Regions from separate parts of the Rhizobium mulingense genome, predicted to be linked through region 2. Evidence: predicted binding sites of a transcription regulator. Region 2 holds the regulator's gene; each other region holds the start of a gene.
The links. The regulator LexA, encoded in region 2, represses DNA repair genes until DNA is damaged. The targets are predictions, from matches to a motif close to TGTTCNNNNTGTGTTCNG.

Region 1 (6,348 bases), on a different contig from region 2:
TTCGAAATCGCCAATCGCCTTGAGGCCGGCCACGAGCTCGGCCGCATTCGCGTAACCGCCCGGATGCGGCTGGTAGGGCGCGCCGGCGCCGCCCGGCGCATCGCCGCGCAGCGCCACGAAATGCGTCACGCCGACCTTGCGGAAGGTCTCGATCATCTGATGCGTCTCTTCCTTCGTCGCACCGACGCAGGTCAGGTGCGAAGCGGTTGCAAGCGGCGTCTGCGACAGGAAACGCGTGACGGCGGTCAGCGTCGGCGCCTTGGTGGTGCCGCCGGCGCCATAAGTCACCGAGACGAAATCCGGATCCCAGTCCTGCAGCTCGCTGACGGTATTCCAGAGCTGGCCTTCCATCTCTTCCGATTTCGGCGGGAAGAATTCGAAGGAGATCCCGATGTCGCGCGCCTGCGCTTCGTTTTTCAAAGCCATGTCATACTCTCCCGGCAAATGTAGGTTCGGCGCCTTCGCTCGTCTGCGAAGCCATGAGGCGCCTCGGATCGCGCGCGAGCCAGACGGTGACCGTCAGCCCCTGCCCGCTCTGCTGACCCGGATGAAGATCGACGACCTGCTCGACATCGAGCCCGGCCTTGCGCAGCCAGTCGGACATCGTCTGGTGCGAAAAGCCGAGACGCACATGCGCATGCTCGTCGCGGAGATATTCGAGCGTATGCGGCGCAAGATCGATGACCACAAGCCGGCCGCCCGGCCGCAGCATGCGCGCCGCTTCGGCGATGGCAATCTCCGGCTGATCGAAGAAATGCAGTACCTGATGGATCGTCACCAGGTCGAAATCCTGTCCCTCGAACGGCAGGTTCAGAATATCGGCGTGGCGCACACTGGCTTTGGTGATGCGGGACTTGTCGAGATTGGCGCGCGCCACGCTCAGCATGTCGCGGCTGGCGTCGACGCCGATCGCCCGGCGGTAGAGCCCGGACAGAAGTTCGAGGATGCGGCCTGTGCCGGTGCCGAGATCGAGCAGCGAATCGATCGGCTGGCTGCCGAGCAGCCGAATGACCGCCGCATCGACTTCCTCGTCGGCCGCATGCAGGCGGCGAAGCTCGTCCCATTCTGCCGCGTTGCGGCTGAAATAGGCCTGTGCCCGCTCGGCCCGTTGGCGTTTGACCGCCGACAGCCGCTCGCCGTCGCGCAGGACGGTCGGATCGTTCTCAGAGACATGCTTCAGCAGCGCTCGCACGAGCATTGCCGCCTTGCCGTCCTGCTTGAGGCGGAAATAGGCCCAGGCGCCCTCCTGGTAGCGTTCTATCAGCTCGGCTTCGCCGAGCAGCTTCAGATGGCGGGAGATACGCGGCTGGGACTGGCCGAGAATTTCGGTCAGATCGGTCACCGTCAGATCGCCGGCGTCGAGAAGCGCCAGAAGACGCAGGCGCGTCGGTTCGCCGGCCGCCTTCAAGACGTCCACCAGGCCATCCAGTCCAAGCTTCAGGGGTTCACTCATCACTCGCCCAATCAACATATAAAGATATCTTTATGTGATTTGAAAAGCGGTGGCAAGCGTCAATTCGCACTCTCCGCGAAATTGCCTGCTCAAATTGCGACAGAGCCTGATACGAAAAAGCCCCAGCCGAATGAACTGACCCCCGAAAGTTGGACATCAACCTTCGGGGGTCAGTTCAGAACCGGGGCTTTCGCAATCGAAAAAGGGACGATCAGCGCGTCAGACGCTTATGGGCCTGGCTGCCCGGGTTGAGCGCGTCCGGGCCGAGGCGGCGGACCTTATCCTCTTCATAATCCTCGAAGTTGCCTTCGAACCATTCGACATGGCCTTCGCCTTCGAAAGCGAGAATGTGCGTCGCCAGACGGTCGAGGAACATGCGGTCGTGGCTGATGATGATGGCGCAGCCGGCAAAATTCTCCAGCGCGTTTTCAAGCGCGCCCAGCGTTTCCGTGTCGAGGTCGTTGGTCGGTTCGTCGAGCAGCAGGACATTGCCGCCCGCCTTCAGCATCTTGGCGAGATGAACGCGGTTGCGCTGACCGCCAGAGAGATTGCCGACCTTCTGCTGCTGATCGCCGCCCTTGAAGTTGAAGGCGCCGCAATAGGCACGAGAGTTCATGTCGAACTTGCCGAGCTTGATGATTTCGGCGCCGCCGGAAATTTCCTCCCAGACCGTCTTGTCGCCGGCAAGCGCGTCACGGCTCTGGTCGACATAGCCGAGATGCACGGTCTCGCCTATGCGGATCGTACCGCTGTCCGGCTTTTCCTGGCCGGTGATCATCTTGAACAGCGTCGTCTTGCCGGCGCCGTTCGGGCCGATGACGCCGACGATGCCGCCCGGCGGCAGCTTGATCGACAGGTCGTTGATCAGCGTGCGGCCCTCGAAGCCCTTGGTGATGCCTTCCATCTCGATGACCACCTGGCCAAGCCGTTCGCTGACCGGGATGATGATCTGCGCGTCGCCGGGACGCTGCTTCTCGGCGGCATCCACCAGCTGCTCGTAAGACTTGATGCGGGCCTTCGACTTGGCCTGGCGGGCCTTAGGGCTGGAGGCGATCCATTCCCGTTCGCGGCTGATCGCCTTCTGGCGCGAGGCCTCCTCGCGACCCTCCTGCTCCATGCGCTTGGCCTTCGCCAGCAGATAGGCCGAATAGTTGCCTTCGTAGGGGATGCCGCGGCCGCGGTCGAGTTCGAGGATCCATCCGGTGACGTTGTCGAGGAAGTAGCGATCATGGGTGATCATCATCACCGCGCCGGGATAGTCGCGCAGATGCTTTTCGAGCCAGGCGATGGTTTCGGCGTCGAGATGGTTGGTCGGTTCGTCGAGCAACAGCAGATCCGGCTGCGAAAGCAGCAGGCGGCAGAGCGCGATACGGCGGCGTTCACCACCGGACAGGCTGGTGACATCGGCGTCGCGCGGCGGGCAGCGCAGCGCTTCCATCGCCATCTCGACCTGGCTTTCCAGGTCCCAGAGGTTCTGGCTGTCGATGATGTCCTGCAGCTTGGCGCCCTCTTCCGCGGTCTCGTCGGAATAGTTCATCATCAATTCGTTGTAGCGATCGAGGATCGCCGTCTTCGAGGCAACGCCTTCCATGACGTTTTCGAACACCGTCTTGTTCGGGTCGAGACGCGGTTCCTGCTCGAGATAGCCGACCGTGGCACCCTCGGCCAGCCAGGCTTCGCCGGTATACTCCTTGTCCTGGCCGGCAATGATGCGCAACACAGTGGATTTACCGGCGCCGTTCGGCCCGAGGATGCCGATCTTGGCATCCGGGTAGAAGGAAAGGTGGATGTTCTCCAGGATCTTCTTGTTGCCATAGGCCTTGTTGAGGCCGGACATATGATAGATGAATTGACGTGCCATGCTGCGCTGCTCCGGGCGGGAAACTTCGTTTCGTGCCGCTATGTAGGCGAAACAGCGCCTGTGGGCAACGCCGAAACCCGGTTTAGGCCGGATTCCGGTCAGAAGCCCGCCGCATCGACGACACCTTCATCGCAGCCGAAAGAGGTTTTTCCCGCCCCCTGGATCAGATCGCCGAGGCCGGCGCTTTTCGCCGACGCCGATCCGGCAGCCTCCGAAAGCCCGATCGTCAGGCCGCTGATCATCTTGACATTGCCGGCCCGCCGGCAGCTCATCTTGACGCGGTCGCCGGCGCCCTGCCCGAAGCTCTTGTCGAAAGCCGCCTTGATCGCCTCGGCCTTGACCGGTTTGCCGATATTAGCAGCGAAAAGCTCGCGCACCGCCGACGCGTTGAGCCCACCCAAGAGATGCACGCCGACGCCAAAATAATCCTCGGCGCTCATTTTCGTGCAGGTGCCATGCTTCGTCCATTCATGCCGTTCCAGGCCCGATTGCGTGCCTGGCATCGCCTTTACCAGCGCCGCCTGTGTCTCAGCCGAAAGCGTGACCTGAGGCAAGCTAGCCCATTTGCCGTCCTTGTCAGCGGCCTTCTGATCGTCGCTGACGCCGCAATAGTTCTGCCGCATCGGCCAAAGCCCGTGCAGCGAGAAGTTGGTAGCGTCATGGCGTTCGCCGGTCTGGCTTGCGCATTCGGCCTTCTTCTGGTTCGTCTGGCAGAAGGCGGGCTGCCAGCTCGCCGCAAGAATGAAACGGGTGCGCCCGTCGGGCTCCTGCGCCATGGAGGCGCCAGCAAGGGCCATGGATACGGCGAATGTCAAGGTACGCAACTGCATGCTGCTCATTTCAACCCCCATAGAAGAACAATGCGGGAACAGATAAGCACAAAGAGTAAACGTCCGCAACCCTGAATCGCAATACTCCTGTAATTTGTTATCGGTTGTTTCAAAGGCTTTAAAGCCACACCAAGGGACGCTCTGTCACTTTGAGTTGAAGCATAATACCTCAAATCGATTTCGCTTTGCGGAATTATGCGGTAGCGATCTGCTGTGCGGCTGGGAGAATCCGGATGTTTTCTGAAACGCAATGGCTCTCCGTGCCGGGAGCATCGCTGGCCTATCACCATGCCGAGGCCACCGGTCTCGCATGCGGCATTCTGTTGATATCGCACGGCCTGGCGGAGCACTCGAAGCGGTATCGCCGCTTTGCCGAGGCGATGGCGGCGCGTGGCTATCACGTCTATGCCCATGATCACCGCGGCCATGGCGAGACGACGGCGCCCGACGCTCCGATCGGCCGCTTCGCACGGCGGGACGGCGTCGAACGGGTGATCGGCGACATCATCGCCATGCGCACTAATGCAGCCTCGCGCCATCCCGGCCTGAAGGTGATCCTCTTCGGCCATTCGATGGGCGGCCTCATCGCGCTCAATGCCGCCGTCGCCGCACCGGCCGAATTCGATGCGGTCGCCGTCTGGAATGCCAATTTCGCCGTCGGTCTTGCCGGCCGCGCCGCCCAGGCGATCCTCATCGGCGAACGGATGCTGAAAGGTTCGGACGTGCCGAGCGGCCTCCTGCCGAAACTCACCTTCGCCGCCTGGGGCCGGTCCATTGCCGACCGCCGCACGGAATTCGACTGGCTTTCGCATATTCCCGACGAAGTCGACAAATATGTCGCCGATCCTCTTTGCGGCTTCGACGCCTCGGTTTCACTCTGGCTCGATGTCTTCGAACTGAGCTTCCGCGCACCGCAAAAGGTCCATCTCGACAGGCTGCGGCGCGACCTGCCGATCCATCTGGTCGGCGGCGCAGAAGATCCGGCGACCGAGCGTGGAAAAGCCGTGCTGTGGCTCTCAAACCATTTGAAACGTCAGGGCTTCTCCCGTATCAGCACGAAGATATATCAGGACATGCGGCACGAAACGCTGAATGACATCGGCGCAGAGGTAGCCGTTGCCGCCTTCGCGGACTGGTGCGATGGCGCGGTCGCCAAGAGCTGGAACGGCCAAAATCCCCGATGACGAGAATTCCACCATGAGCAGCACCTCCACCCGGCCCGTTTCATCCCCCTCCGACGTGACGATGGGGCTTGCGCTGATGTTTCTTTCGGTGATGTTCTCGCCGCTCATCGATATCTTCGCCAAGCTTGCAGTGGTCACCGTGCCCTCCGCCGAGGTCACCGCCGGCCGCTTTGCGGTGCAGGCGCTCTGCATGCTGCCGGTCGTCATCTGGCGGCGCAGCTTTGCCGATTTTTCCTGGCGCCAGAGCCTGTTCCACGCCATCCGCGGCGTGATTATCACCATTTCGATGATTTCCTTCGTCACCACCCTGAAATACATGGCGGTAGCCGACGCGATCGCGATCTTCTTCGTCGAGCCGATCATTGTGACGATCCTCGGCGGCATTTTCTTGAAGGAAACGATCGGCTGGCGGCGTTACACCGCTTGCGGCGTCGGCTTCTTCGGGGCGATGCTGATCATTCAGCCCAGTTTCAACGAAGTCGGCTATGTCGCGCTCCTGCCCGTCCTCACCGCCTTCTGCATCGCCATTTTCGTGCTGATGACCCGCGTCCTGTCCCACAAGGAAGATCCTTGGGCGATGCAGTTCCAGATGGGCATCTGGGGCCTGATTTTCTGCGCCGTCCTGCTTTTTGCCGGCGATGGCAGCGGCTCGGATGTCTTCGATCCCGTCATGCCCCAAGGCAACGCCTGGTTCTATGTCGCCGGCGTCGGCGCCATGGCCGCGATAGCCGGCATCTTCGGCGTCTACGCCTATCGCGCCGCACCGGCGTCGACGCTGGCGCCGCTGCAATATTTCGAGATCGTCTCGGCCACGATCTTCGCCTGGCTTGTTTTCGGCGACTTTCCGGATGCGATCAAATGGCTCGGCATCATGATCATCATCGCCTCCGGCATCTACATCCTGTGGCGCGAGCGCCGCTTTGCTTCCAAACCCGTATCCGATACATCTGAGGCGACGCTGGCGCCGTAGATTGCCTGGGAGGACCATGACCGAGAGCCTGACGAAAAAACCGCCGCTTG
Region 2 (6,348 bases):
GCGCCTCGCCTTCAACACCGCAAGCTCTTTTTCGCGCGCGACACGCTGACGCTCGAACGTCTCCGTCGCCCGCAGGCCGTAATCGCCATGGACACAATGATAACCGAAATAGGAAAGGAAGGCGACCGTCATGGCCGGAATGACGAAGCGGCCGAGCTTTCTCTTCTTATGATGCTTTGTCCACATACACGTATGCTCTTGAACGCATTACCAATTCGTTCAGCATAGTGCGCAGAGATTAACCGTTCGTTGACCGTAAAAATCAGGCGATAAAAAACCCGCGCCGGGCCGGCGCGGGTCAAGCAATTGACGTCAGATCGATCAGCCGCGGATGATCGAGCGGCCGGCGTATTGAGCCTGGGGCCCGAGGCCCTCCTCGATGCGGATCAGCTGGTTGTACTTTGCGAGGCGGTCGGAACGTGACAGCGAGCCAGTCTTGATCTGGCCGCAGTTGGTGGCAACCGCGAGATCGGCGATGGTCGAATCCTCGGTCTCGCCGGAGCGGTGGGACATGACGGCGGTGTAGGCTGCCTTATGCGCCGTATTGACCGCATCGAGCGTTTCCGTCAGCGAACCGATCTGGTTGACCTTGACCAGGATCGAGTTGGCGACACCCATGCGGATACCGTCGCGAAGACGGGCGGAGTTGGTGACGAAGAGATCGTCGCCGACGAGCTGGATCGTCTTGCCGGCCAGATCGGTCAGCGCCTTCCAGCCGTCCCAGTCGTCTTCGGCCATGCCGTCTTCGATTGAAATGATCGGGTACTTGGCGGCAAGTTCAGCCAGATATTCGGCCATGGCGCCCGATTCGAGCGTGCGACCTTCACCTTCGAGCACGTATTTGCCGTCCTTGAAGAATTCCGTCGAGGCGCAGTCGAGGCCGAGGTAGATGTCCTCACCAGGCTTGTAGCCGGCTTTCTCAACCGACTTGACGATGAAGTCGAGGGCTTCCGAAGCGCTCTTCAGGCCCGGCGCGAAACCGCCTTCATCGCCAACATTGGTGTTGTGACCCTGAGCTGCAAGCTCCTTGCGCAGCGTATGGAACACTTCCGAACCCATGCGCACGGCTTCGGCGATCGAATCGGCGCCGACCGGCAGGATCATGAATTCCTGGAAGTCGATCGGATTGTCGGCATGGGCGCCGCCGTTGATGATGTTCATCATCGGCACCGGCAGCAGGCTCGCCGAAGCGCCGCCGACATAACGGTAAAGCGGCAGGCCGGAGGCCTGGGCGGCAGCCTTGGCGACGGCAAGCGACACGCCGAGGATGGCGTTGGCGCCGAGACGCGACTTGTTCGGCGTGCCGTCCAGTTCGATCATGATGTTGTCGATCTGGATCTGGTTTTCGGCGTCGATACCGCCAATGGCGTCGAATATCTCGGTGTTGGCGGCCTCGACCGCCTTCTCGACGCCCTTCCCGAGGTAGCGCTTGCCGCCGTCGCGCAGCTCGACCGCCTCATGGGCGCCTGTCGAAGCGCCCGAGGGAACGGCCGCGCGGCCCATGCTGCCGTCTTCGAGATAGACGTCGACTTCGACGGTGGGATTGCCACGGCTATCGAGGATCTCGCGGGCGATGATATCGGTGATTGCAGTCATGGGTTCTTCCTGCTCGGTGGGTGATCAATCGTTCGAAGCCTGTCATAATCGAAGGCGAGCAAATTACAATGCCGCAATTTCCGGCCTCCGAACCAGCATTCCGTCGTGGCCTAAACCACGATCATGTCAGCCTGTTGAAAGTCAGGCCTTGGCGATCGCGTCGAAGGCAAGCAGCTTCTCGAGCAGTCGCGGCATGTCCTTGAGATAGACCATGTTCGGGCCGTCGGACGGTGCGTTGTCGGGGTCCTGATGGGTTTCGAGGAAGACGCCGGCAATTCCCGTCGCCACGGCTGCCCGCGCCAGCGTTTCCACGAATTCGCGCTGACCGCCGGAGGAATCGCCCTGCCCGCCCGGCTGGGCGACGGAATGGGTCGCATCGAAAATGACGGGCGCGCCCATCGCCGCCATGATCGGCAGCGAGCGCATGTCGGAAACCAGCGTGTTGTAGCCGAAGGAAGCGCCGCGCTCGCACAGCAGCACGTTCGGATTGCCGCTGGCATTGAGCTTCTTCAGGACGTTCTTCATATCCCAGGGGGCGAGGAACTGACCCTTCTTGACGTTGACGACGCGGCCGGTCCTGGCGGCGGCGATCAGAAGATCGGTCTGGCGGCAGAGGAAGGCGGGGATCTGCAGAACATCGATCACCTCCGCCACCTCGGCGCATTGCTCGGCGGTGTGAACGTCGGTCAGGACGGGGAAGCCGAATTCCTTCTTCAGGTCAGCAAAGACCTCCATGCCCTTTTCAAGCCCGATGCCGCGTTCGGCCGAGAGCGAGGTGCGGTTCGCCTTATCGAAGGAACTCTTGTAGACGAGGCCGATGCCGAGCTTTGCGCAGAGCTCCTTCAGCGTGCCGGCAACCATGAAGGCGTGATCGCGGCTCTCCATCTGGCAGGGGCCGGCAATCAGCGACAAGCGGCCGGTATTGGAAAAGGTGATCTGGCCTTCGCCTTCGCCGATCTTGACCTCGGAATTGGTATCAGTGCTCATCGTGGTTCCTCGAAGGCAAAAAGCGCGCCCTGCCCGGGCGTGGGCTTCACCAGAATGCGATTGTTCTTGCGTGTGTATGTCACTCCGTTAGCAGCCAAATGCGCTTCTGTCACGGCAAGATCGGTGACGGTGAAGAGGATTGCCCGGCCGCGCAGGCCACGATCGGCGGCGGAAACGACAAGCTCGAAATATGCCTCCAGCCCTTCCGGCGTCATCAGGCTGATCTTGGCATTCGAGGCGGCGATCTTCATGCCGAAACCGGTTTTCTCCACCGCCGTTTGCCCGGCGGCAAGACCAACGAACGCGGCAAACGCCGCCGGCTCCGGCGTACAAAGCGCGATCTCGGCAATGCCGGTTACGCCATTGGCATGCGTCTCCAGGGCGGCGCGACCGGCCGGGAAGGCATTGATGCGCTGACAGGTGAAGAGAAAGAAGTCGGGCGCGCGCAGATCTCCTGAAAAAGCCAGTTTGAAGCTGCCGACGCTTTCCGAACCGTCCGGCATCCGCATCGACCGGCTGAACTGCAGCATCTCGCCGGCGCTCGCGCCGTTGCCGACGAACCGCCGATGATCGAGGCCGGCATCCTCGGTGAGAAAGGCCAGCGCCGAAAGTCCCTCCTCGCCGCAGCGGAAGCGGAAGGCGCGATTGCGAGCGATGAAGACATTGCCCTGGCGGGCCGCTGTCTCGCTCTCCTCGACACTCGCCACGCCGAGCGGCTCGATATAGGTTTTGTTGGCGAAAAAAACGCAGGCATTTTCCGTTCCGAACGGATGGCGCGCATCGGCGGCGACGGTAAAGCCGAGCTTGCCGAGCCTTTCGCGCGCCAGGTCGATATTGACGACTGGTAGGACGACATGATCCAGCGGGTGCGGTTTGGCGGAATGTGCGATCATGATATCCCTCCTGACACGCCAGAGATGTGCGACAGCACCACCCCCAATGCAAGACATGTGCGCCAATCCGGCGAATGAAAACAAAAATCTCGACGAGTTGGCGCGAAGTTTTACGGAAATTTAGCTACTTGCGGAACACATATGGAACATATAGTGTCTGTTCTGGATTTGTTTCAATCACGGGGTCTACGTCGATGCTCACGCGCAAACAACAGGAGCTTCTCCTTTTCATTCATGAGCGCATGAAGGAATCCGGCGTTCCGCCCTCTTTCGACGAGATGAAGGATGCCCTGGATCTCGCCTCGAAATCCGGCATTCATCGCCTGATCACGGCGCTCGAGGAACGTGGTTTCATTCGCCGCCTACCGAACCGCGCCCGGGCCCTGGAAGTGATCAAGCTGCCGGAGGCCTATAGCCCCAGTCTTCAGCCGCGCCGCGGTTTTTCGCCGAGCGTTATCGAAGGCAGCCTCGGCAAGCCCCAGCCGGTCGCCGCCCCAGCTGCCGCAAAGCCGATCGCCGACAACGGCAACTCTGTGTCCGTGCCGGTAATGGGCCGGATCGCAGCCGGCGTTCCGATCTCGGCGATCCAGAATAACACGCACGACATCATCGTTCCTGCGGATATGCTCGGCTCAGGCGAGCATTATGCGCTGGAGGTCAAGGGCGATTCGATGATCGACGCCGGAATCTTCGATGGCGACACGGTGATCATCCGCAACGGCAGCACCGCAAGTCCCGGCGATATCGTCGTTGCCCTGGTCGACGACGAGGAAGCGACGCTCAAGCGCTTTCGCCGCAAGGGTGCCTCGATCGCCCTCGAAGCCGCCAACCCGGCTTACGAGACCCGAATCTTCGGGCCCGACCGGGTCAAGGTGCAGGGCAAGCTGGTCGGCCTCATTCGCCGTTATCACTGACAGCAGACGGTCCGGATTCGGTAAAACCGTCTTTGCGCCAATCATAGGCGCGGTGGCGCATCCATGGACGCGACAAGGCGCTGAATGCGGTTGCGACCTCGAATCCCGTCTGCGCAAAGCGCAATTCAACGGAACCGGTCCTGCGCAGCGTCTCGCCGGTAAAGAGTGTCGCACCCGAGCGGCAGCGGTCGAACCGCAGGCGCACCGAGGTCACGACAACCACGCCGGCGTCGCAGGCCGGGCCGAGATAGGCGGCATTGTCGATGACGGCGACGACATGGCCATTGCCGAGCCTGGCTATACACCAAGCCTTCTTCACGCAAGAAAACCGATTTGCCTCACCGCCGGCTGCGGCGGCCACCATTGCCGTCCTCGCTTCATTCTGCTGATCGCGGGAAAGCCTGACCCGGCGGTCATCACCCTGCGCCGGGATGGCAGGCCCATCCAGCATCTTCGGCGGGTGGTGCGTCGGCAGCACCAGCGCTCTCTGCCACTGGTCGAAGATGAAGTCCGGCGGGTTTTCACGGTTGGAAGCCATCGCCGCCGGCGCGATGAGCGCGACCAAACCACCATCCTCGGATATCACCAGATCCGGCGGCCGGGAACCCGGCAGTATCAACACAATGAGCGTCGCGACGGCGAGGATCGACGTGCCGACATGGCGCAATCGGGTGCGGAGCAGCGTTAACAGCAGAAAGCCTGCCACGGCGACGGCGAAATACCAGCCGGGCAAACGGCCGAGGTCGATATTGCCGCCCCAGCCGGACACCGTCTTGGCGACCGTAATCACCAGATCGAGGCCGAAGCCGACCACCGTCCAGAGCGGAGCGTCCAGGCCGAACGGCATGAGCAACATCGCCAGCAGCCCCGCCGGCATGACGATGAAGGAGATGATCGGCATCGTCGCAAGGTTCGCCGGCAGGCCATAAGCTGTCAGGCGATGAAAATGCTCAACAGCAAACAACGCCGTGGAAAAGCCACCGATCAACGAGGTCAGGAAGACGCCGCCGAAGAAGCCGGCGACCGCCACGACCGGCCGCAGGGCAGGCAGCTTCAGCAACGGGTTTTCCCGCACACGCCGGTCCTTCCAAAGCTGGTAGCCCGACACCAGCGCCAAAGTCGCGGCAAAGGACATCTGGAAGCTCGGACCCAGTACTTCTGAGGGTGAAATGGCGATGATGACGAGCGCGGAGAGAACGACATTGCGCAGACTGATCGACGGCCGATCGAAGAAGACGGCAATCAGCATGATCGCCATCATGATGAAGGCGCGTTCGGCCGAAACCCCGAATCCTGAGATCAGGAAGTAGGCTGTAACGGCGACGAGCGCGCCGCCAGCGGCGATCTTCTTTGTCGCGTAGGCTTGAGCGACACCCGGAACAAGGCTGAGCAGCATCCGGAACCCGACGAAGAAGATGCCGGCCGATAACGCCATGTTGAGGCCCGAGATCGCCACGATATGCGCAAGGCCGGACTGGCGCAGCGCCTCCGTCGTTTCCTTTGAAATTGCGCGCCGCTCGTCGGTCACCAGAGCAGCGGCAAAAGCGCCCGTGTCGCCGGGCAGAATCGAGCGTATGCGATCGCCGATGCGGCTGCGCAACTGGTAAAGCCATTCGAGCAGAGCTTCGGGCGGCGATCTCGCAGGCTGCGGGCCCGTCTGCGAATCGACTTTCTCCGGCGCACCGTAGAAGAAACCGTTGGCGCCGATGCCATCGAAATAAGCACCGAAGGAAAAGTCGTTGAGCGCGGGAAGTGCCGGCCCCGCCGGCGGCGTCAACCGTGCTCGGCCGGTGATGATGTCACCGATCTCGAATGGCGCATCGGCGCCGCGGGCGATCACAGTTATGCGCCTTGGAGGCCGCTTCACCTGTGGCGCCTCGGTGCCGGTGACAGTAAGAACATAGCGCCACCGCCCACGATCATCGCCTTCGCGCCGCTCGACGCGACCGGTCACCGTC
Region 3 (6,348 bases), on a different contig from region 2:
TCGACGACTTCAGGTTCGCGGGCGGCATTGCCGATAACAGTGGTGCCGCGGGCAAGCGTCGCCGCCATCATCATCACATGGGTGGCGCCGACGGAAACCTTCGGGAAGGTGTAGCGCGCGCCGATCAGGCCGCCATCGGGGGCCTTGGCGTTGATGTAGCCGGCATCGATCTCCATGGTCGCGCCGAGCGCCGTCAGGCCTTCGATGAAGAGATCGACGGGGCGCGTGCCGATGGCGCAGCCGCCCGGCAGCGACACCCGGCAATGGCCTTCGCGCGCCAGCAGCGGGCCGATGACCCAGAAAGAGGCGCGCATCTTCGAGACCAGTTCATAGGAAGCGGTGGTATCGACGATGGTGCGGCAGGTGAAATGGATCGTGCGGGCGTAGGAATCCTCCTGGCGCTCGCGGCGGCCGTTGACGGCGACGTCGACGCCATGATTGCCGAGGATGCGCATCAGAAGTTCGACATCGGCCAGGTGCGGCACGTTTTCCAGCGTGAGCGTGTCGCTGGTCAGAAGCGAGGCGATCATCAGCGGCAGTGCGGCATTCTTGGCGCCGGAAATCTGAATGATGCCATTCAGCTCATTACCGCCGACGATTCTGATACGATCCATGTGCGCTTACTTCCTGAAAGTTCTGGCTTGAAAGAGGAGTGAGGGTGTTTAGGGGATTTCTTAAGAGGCTTCAATTCGTGCCGGACGGAACATTACGATTCGTCCATTTTTGCGGCGGGCAGCCCATTTGTTTCGTCGGCCTGGCCCGAACGGCGGGCGCGTACCTGCTGTTTGCGTCGGCTGAGATTTTCCCTGAGCTTTTCGGCGGCGCGCTCGCGGCGCAGCTTCGCCTGTGCCTCGATTGCCTCTTTGCGGCTCTGGTGGCCGGTTTCGGTCTTGTCGTTCATGTGACAGAATTAACCGAATTCGCGCCGATCCAAAAGTCCCCCGCATCGCAATCCACGCGAAGTTGGAATTTGCGGCTTGCGCTTGTCGTCAAGCTGTGGCAATAGCCGCCCCGTTCCCGCGATTGAGCCGCCCGGCTCGCACGGGTCCTGGTCCTGCTGCCGTAGCTCAGTGGTAGAGCACACCCTTGGTAAGGGTGAGGTCGGTGGTTCAATCCCACTCGGCAGCACCAGTTTTCTTATCCGACATCATTTCTCGCACTTGGCTGGCCCCTCATCCGGCTGCCGCCACCTTCTCCCCGTAAACGGGGCGAAGGGGATATGTCGCAAGCTCTCGGTCCCCCGCAGGCCTCACGCCGGCACGTCCCCTCGCCCCGTTTACGGGGAGAGGGTTAAGGTGAGGGGCAGCCGTGCGCACAAAGCAGACAGCATGCCAATACAATCGGGAATGTCGGTTACCTCAAGATAATAAGGTACGAACGGCGAAAACTGCCAGAGCTCGAACATTTCTCCGGTCACCACCATTTCTTCGCCCGGAATCGGCGCATGGGGGCGCGGAGAAACTCCATCGGAAATGCCTTCGATATACCACCGAGGAGCATTCTCCGACATGAACCGGGCAGCGAGGTCTATCGTGGTCCCTTCCGTGTAGCGTATCAGGGTAGCCCGCAGATATTTCCGCTGCATTGTTGGAACGACCTCAGTGGAAATACGCACGAGGAAGGCTTCTTCAGCCGATATCTCTGCGCCGTAGGCAAGAGGCGGCATTGCCAGCGCCCCAGAGAAAATAGCAGTCTGGATCAGAGTTCGGCCTAACCACATATTGAGCTCTTTGATTGCGGAGCATGGATCAGCGATACGGGCCTGCAACATATGGTTTATTTACGGCCTCTCCTCGCGTACGGGCGTAGCCCTCTTCGAATCCTACGATCCCGTGTCGCCAAGTCAGCGTTTCGGTTCACCGGCAACGAACGATTCGCCATTGTTGGCCGTGAAAATCACGCTAGAATGCCTATCATAGCGGAGTCTCCCCGGAGGAACTGGGAGTGCCGCACCTTGTTTCTGTCGAAACCCCGGAGGAGCATCGATGGCAACTGAAAAATGGAACGACCCCGTGAAGGTCGGTTTCGAAGGCGCTGACCTCAAGACCGTCAACGGGCCGTTCGATGCGTTGAAATGTCTGGCGGATCTCTGGCCGAGCGCGCGCGGGCTGCATTATATCAAGGCGCGCAGTACCTGTCGGGCAGCGCTCGACGGACGCAAGAGCGTGGAAGAGGCAAGGGCCGAGTTCCTGGCGGCGGCCGAAGAGGCGAAGCTGAAGCTGCTGCATTAACGCGGCAGGGAACGTCCGGCTGTTTTTCGATTTGTTCGGCAAAGCGTGCCGGAACGAGACATTGTTTAATTTTCACTTAACCCTGGATCGAGCAGATGCCGGGTTTTGGCGCAAAGGACGTTGCGCTGGGGACAGCTGTTTCGATAGAACACACGCAGCCATCATGATGATGGTCAGAGGCTCGTCACCGGAAACGCCGGCGAGCCTCGTTCGAGCGGATCGGATTCTCAGCAGCCCGCGCCGCCTTCATTCTCCACCTCGATATAGCCGACACCGATGATCGTGCCGTCCGCCGTGCGGATGAAGGACGGCAGATAGTGCGGTTCTGCCGGCTGGCAGGCGGCCGTTTCGGTATATTCGTTGAGCGCGATCTGGTCCTTCGGAAGCGCGGAATAATTCGTGCCGGTTTCGAGCGAGGCATAGGCGGAGCCGGCAAAGACACCACAGATAATCAAGGTCGTTGCCCAAAGGCGAAGAAGCAACTGCATGATGGCCTCCAGCGTTTTGATCCGGCATTTCAACACGCGGAGGCTTACTTGGTTCCCTCAGCGCCGCAGCAGGCGGCTATGCACATAGCCTCGGCCGACGACGCTTTCGGCGATCGCGACGGCTCGTTCGACATCGCCGTGCCGGCGCACGAAACCTTCGAGGATGACATAGGAACTAAGCGTGCTGACGGTGATTTCCCCGGCGTCCAGATCATCGGTGGCATGGAGAGCGCTCTCGACCGAAGCGCGTGTCGCCGCCTCGCCATGACCCTGCCGGGTGGGTTCGTCATGGTCTAGGAATACAGCAAACCCAATCACTTAAGCGTCTCCTGAGGTTGGTATATCCAGGTTAACGCCGCAACGGGGCTTTCGTTGCGGTTCGCCGGTCTCGACGGGATATTCGCGCGGGATTTCTGCGGACCAAGCCTGACCCGCCCTTGGCGGAAGGTGCTGCGGCTTCCATATCTTGCTGCAGTCGAAAGAGGGACGACGACGATGAAAGTGCTGATGCCCGCCTTGTTTGCCGCAGCATTGCTGACCGGCTGCTCCTCTGCCGATAGCCCGGCGCTGGAACCCATTCCCGGCAGCATCACCTATGGCGGCCAGCCGCGGACGAAGCTCACCAAATCGCCGGTCGGCAGCGCCGTCTACAATCAGTTCTATAACGAGAGCGGCCAGCGCGTGGAGGAAACCTATATTCTTCAGCCGGACCGCAGCCTGAAGCTGGTGCGGCGCGTGGTAGGGCCGGATTTCCCCGATTAAGACTTGCGCCGTTCCGGGCTTGACAGCAGCTGAAATCGCGAACATTCAAGGAACATCTAATCTTCCCGCAGTGATTCTGCGGGAGCCCGACCGGACGGCTGGATGTATCTCGAAAAGCTCAATCCCCAGCAGCGCATGGCCGTCGAGTACGGCACGCTCACCGACGGCAGCCATATTGCCGGGCCGCTGCTGGTCATCGCCGGCGCCGGCTCGGGCAAGACGAACACGCTGGCGCACCGGGTCGCGCATCTGATCGTCAAGGGCGCCGATCCCCGCCGCATCCTGCTGATGACCTTCTCGCGCCGGGCGGCCGCCGAGATGGCGCGGCGCGTCGAGCGCATCTGCCGCGATGTGCTCGGTTCGAAGGCCGGCGTCATGGCCGATGCGCTTAACTGGTCCGGCACCTTCCATGGCATCGGCGCGCGGCTGCTGCGCGACTATGCGCAGCAGATCGGCCTCGATGCCGATTTCACCATCCATGACCGCGAAGACAGCGCCGACCTGATGAACCTCATCCGGCACGATCTCGGCTTCTCCAAAACGGAAAACCGGTTCCCGGCCAAGGGCACCTGCCTTGGCATTTATTCCAGGGCGGTGAATTCAGAAAGCGCGCTCGACCAGGTGCTGCGCGACGCCTTTCCCTGGTGCGCGGCCTGGGAAAAACAGCTGCGCGAGCTGTTCGCCTGTTATGTCGAGGCGAAGCAGAGCCAGAACGTGCTCGATTATGACGACCTGCTGCTCTACTGGGCGCAGATGGTGGGCGAAAGCGTGATCGCCGAGGATATCGGCAGCCGCTTCGACCATGTGCTGGTCGACGAATATCAGGATACCAACCGACTGCAGGCCTCGATCCTGATGGCGCTGAAGCCCGGCGGCCAGGGGCTGACCGTCGTCGGCGACGATGCGCAGTCGATCTATTCCTTCCGCGCAGCGACGGTGCGCAACATCCTCGATTTTCCCGCAGCCTTCAGCCCGCCCGCCAATATCGTCACGCTCGACCGGAACTATCGCTCGACGCAGCCGATCCTGACAGCCGCCAACGCCGTCATCGATCTCGCCTCGGAGCGCTTCACCAAGAATCTCTGGACCGAGCGGCAATCGGCCGAGCGGCCGCGCCTCGTCACGGTTCGCGATGAGGCCGATCAGGCGCGTTATGTCGCCGACAAGGTGCTCGACAATCGCGAAGAGGGCCTCAAGCTCAAGCAGCAGGCGGTGCTCTTCCGCGCCTCGCATCACAGCGGGCCGCTGGAGGTCGAGCTGACCCGGCGCAACATTCCCTTCGTCAAATTCGGCGGGCTGAAATTTCTCGACAGCGCCCATGTCAAGGACATGCTGGCCGCGCTTCGCTTCGCGCAGAACCCGCGCGACCGGGTGGCGGGCTTCCGGCTGATGCAGATCCTGCCGGGCGTCGGGCCGTCGACGGCGCAGAAGGCGCTCGACCTGATGGCCGAGGATGCGAGCCCGCTCTCAGCGCTTGCCGCCATGCCGGCGCCGCCGCGCTGTGGGGAGGATTGGGTGGCTTTCGTTTCGATGCTGCAGGAGATGAAATCCGGCAATGCCGGCTGGCCAGCGGAAATCGAGCTGGCGCGGCAATGGTACGCGCCGCATCTGGAGCGGCTGCATGAGGACGCGGCAACGCGGCAGGCCGATCTGTTGCAGCTCGAGCAGATTGCAGGCGGTTATGCCTCGCGCGAGCGTTTCCTCACCGAGCTCACGCTCGATCCGCCGGATGCGACCAGCGACCAGGCCGGCGTGCCGCTGCTCGACGAGGACTATCTCATTCTGTCGACCATCCATTCGGCCAAGGGCCAGGAGTGGACGAAAGTCTTCATGCTGAATGTCGTCGACGGCTGCATTCCGAGCGATCTTGCCGTCGGCGCCACCGCCGAAATCGAGGAGGAGCGCCGGCTGCTCTATGTGGCGATGACGCGCGCCCGCGACGGTCTCGACCTCGTCGTGCCGCAGCGTTTCTTCACCTATGGGCAGAATGCGCAGGGCGACCGGCATGTCTATGCCTCGCGCAGCCGCTTCATTCCGGCGACGCTGCTGCAATTCTTCGATGCCTGCAGCTGGCCGCAGGTGAAGTCAGAGTCTGCTGCTCAAGCCCAGGCGCGGCAGGTGCGCATCGATGTCGGCGCCCGCATGCGCGGCATGTGGCGGTAGAGCCCGCCGCATGCCATGCGACGCGCTTTGGTTCGGTCCTGACCTGGCCAGGCGCTCAGTAGTCCCAGAACACCGGCACCCAACGGAAAACGTCACCGTCGACCGCCACGCGGCCGACCGACGGGAACGGCAGGTGGGTGGCCACCAGCTGTTCGCCATTCGCCGCCAACTCCCTGAGAAGATCGATGCGAACGCGAGCGGCCTCCTCGGGATCGTGTTCGAAACCATTGTACCAATCGGGGTGCTCGAACCCGACCGCAAACACGGCATCGCCGGCGAATGTCAGGCGGTCCCCGCCGGATGCCAGGTGGACCACGCTATGTCCAGGGGTATGGCCGCCGGTGCGTTGGACGACCACACCCGGCGCCACCTCGGACCGCTCGTCGAACAGGTTGAGATGGCTGCCATACTCGCTGAGGAACCGTTTTGCCGTTGCCCGAAGCGCATCCGGAAAGCCGGGCGGCATGGACACGTGGCTGAAATCGGGCGCCTCCCAGAATTTGGTCTCCGCAGCCGCCACGTGGATCCTGAGATCGGCACGCAACCGGTCCTTCACGCCATCGACCAGCAGCCCGCCGATGTGATCCATGTGCAGGTGGGTGAGCACCACGTCGGTCACCGATGCCAGATCGATGCCGGCACCCTCCAGTCGCTTGATCAACTGCCCGGCGCGCGGCAAGTTCAAGTCCGGATCCAGGCCCAGC

Region 1: the regulator LexA is predicted to act here: its motif matches at 4,168-4,185, upstream of PYR71_RS10460 (ribonuclease T2 family protein).
Region 3: the regulator LexA is predicted to act here: its motif matches at 3,519-3,536, upstream of PYR71_RS02345 (ATP-dependent helicase).

What each region holds. Positions count from the first base shown of each region.
Region 1 covers NZ_JARFVE010000004.1:318,246-324,593, reverse strand. Annotated here, with positions in the region: gene metF (methylenetetrahydrofolate reductase [NAD(P)H]) at 1-426, opposite strand, end outside; gene PYR71_RS10470 (ArsR/SmtB family transcription factor) at 428-1,453, opposite strand; gene ettA (energy-dependent translational throttle protein EttA) at 1,665-3,314, opposite strand; gene PYR71_RS10460 (ribonuclease T2 family protein) at 3,413-4,153, opposite strand; gene PYR71_RS10455 (alpha/beta fold hydrolase) at 4,378-5,328, shown strand; gene PYR71_RS10450 (DMT family transporter) at 5,342-6,298, shown strand; gene caiB (succinate--glutarate CoA-transferase) at 6,315-6,348, shown strand, end outside.
Region 2 covers NZ_JARFVE010000006.1:215,224-221,571, reverse strand. Annotated here, with positions in the region: gene PYR71_RS16120 (FtsB family cell division protein) at 1-186, opposite strand, end outside; gene eno (phosphopyruvate hydratase) at 322-1,596, opposite strand; gene kdsA (3-deoxy-8-phosphooctulonate synthase) at 1,738-2,583, opposite strand; gene PYR71_RS16105 (VOC family protein) at 2,580-3,476, opposite strand; gene lexA (transcriptional repressor LexA) at 3,671-4,390, shown strand; gene PYR71_RS16095 (ComEC/Rec2 family competence protein) at 4,371-6,348, opposite strand, start outside.
Region 3 covers NZ_JARFVE010000002.1:444,992-451,339, forward strand. Annotated here, with positions in the region: gene murA (UDP-N-acetylglucosamine 1-carboxyvinyltransferase) at 1-614, opposite strand, end outside; gene PYR71_RS02310 (hypothetical protein) at 707-901, opposite strand; tRNA gene PYR71_RS02315 (tRNA-Thr) at 1,057-1,131, shown strand; gene PYR71_RS02320 (hypothetical protein) at 1,277-1,771, opposite strand; gene PYR71_RS02325 (DUF982 domain-containing protein) at 1,986-2,231, shown strand; gene PYR71_RS02330 (hypothetical protein) at 2,459-2,719, opposite strand; gene PYR71_RS02335 (BON domain-containing protein) at 2,777-3,037, opposite strand; gene PYR71_RS02340 (hypothetical protein) at 3,215-3,481, shown strand; gene PYR71_RS02345 (ATP-dependent helicase) at 3,584-5,644, shown strand; gene PYR71_RS02350 (MBL fold metallo-hydrolase) at 5,700-6,348, opposite strand, start outside.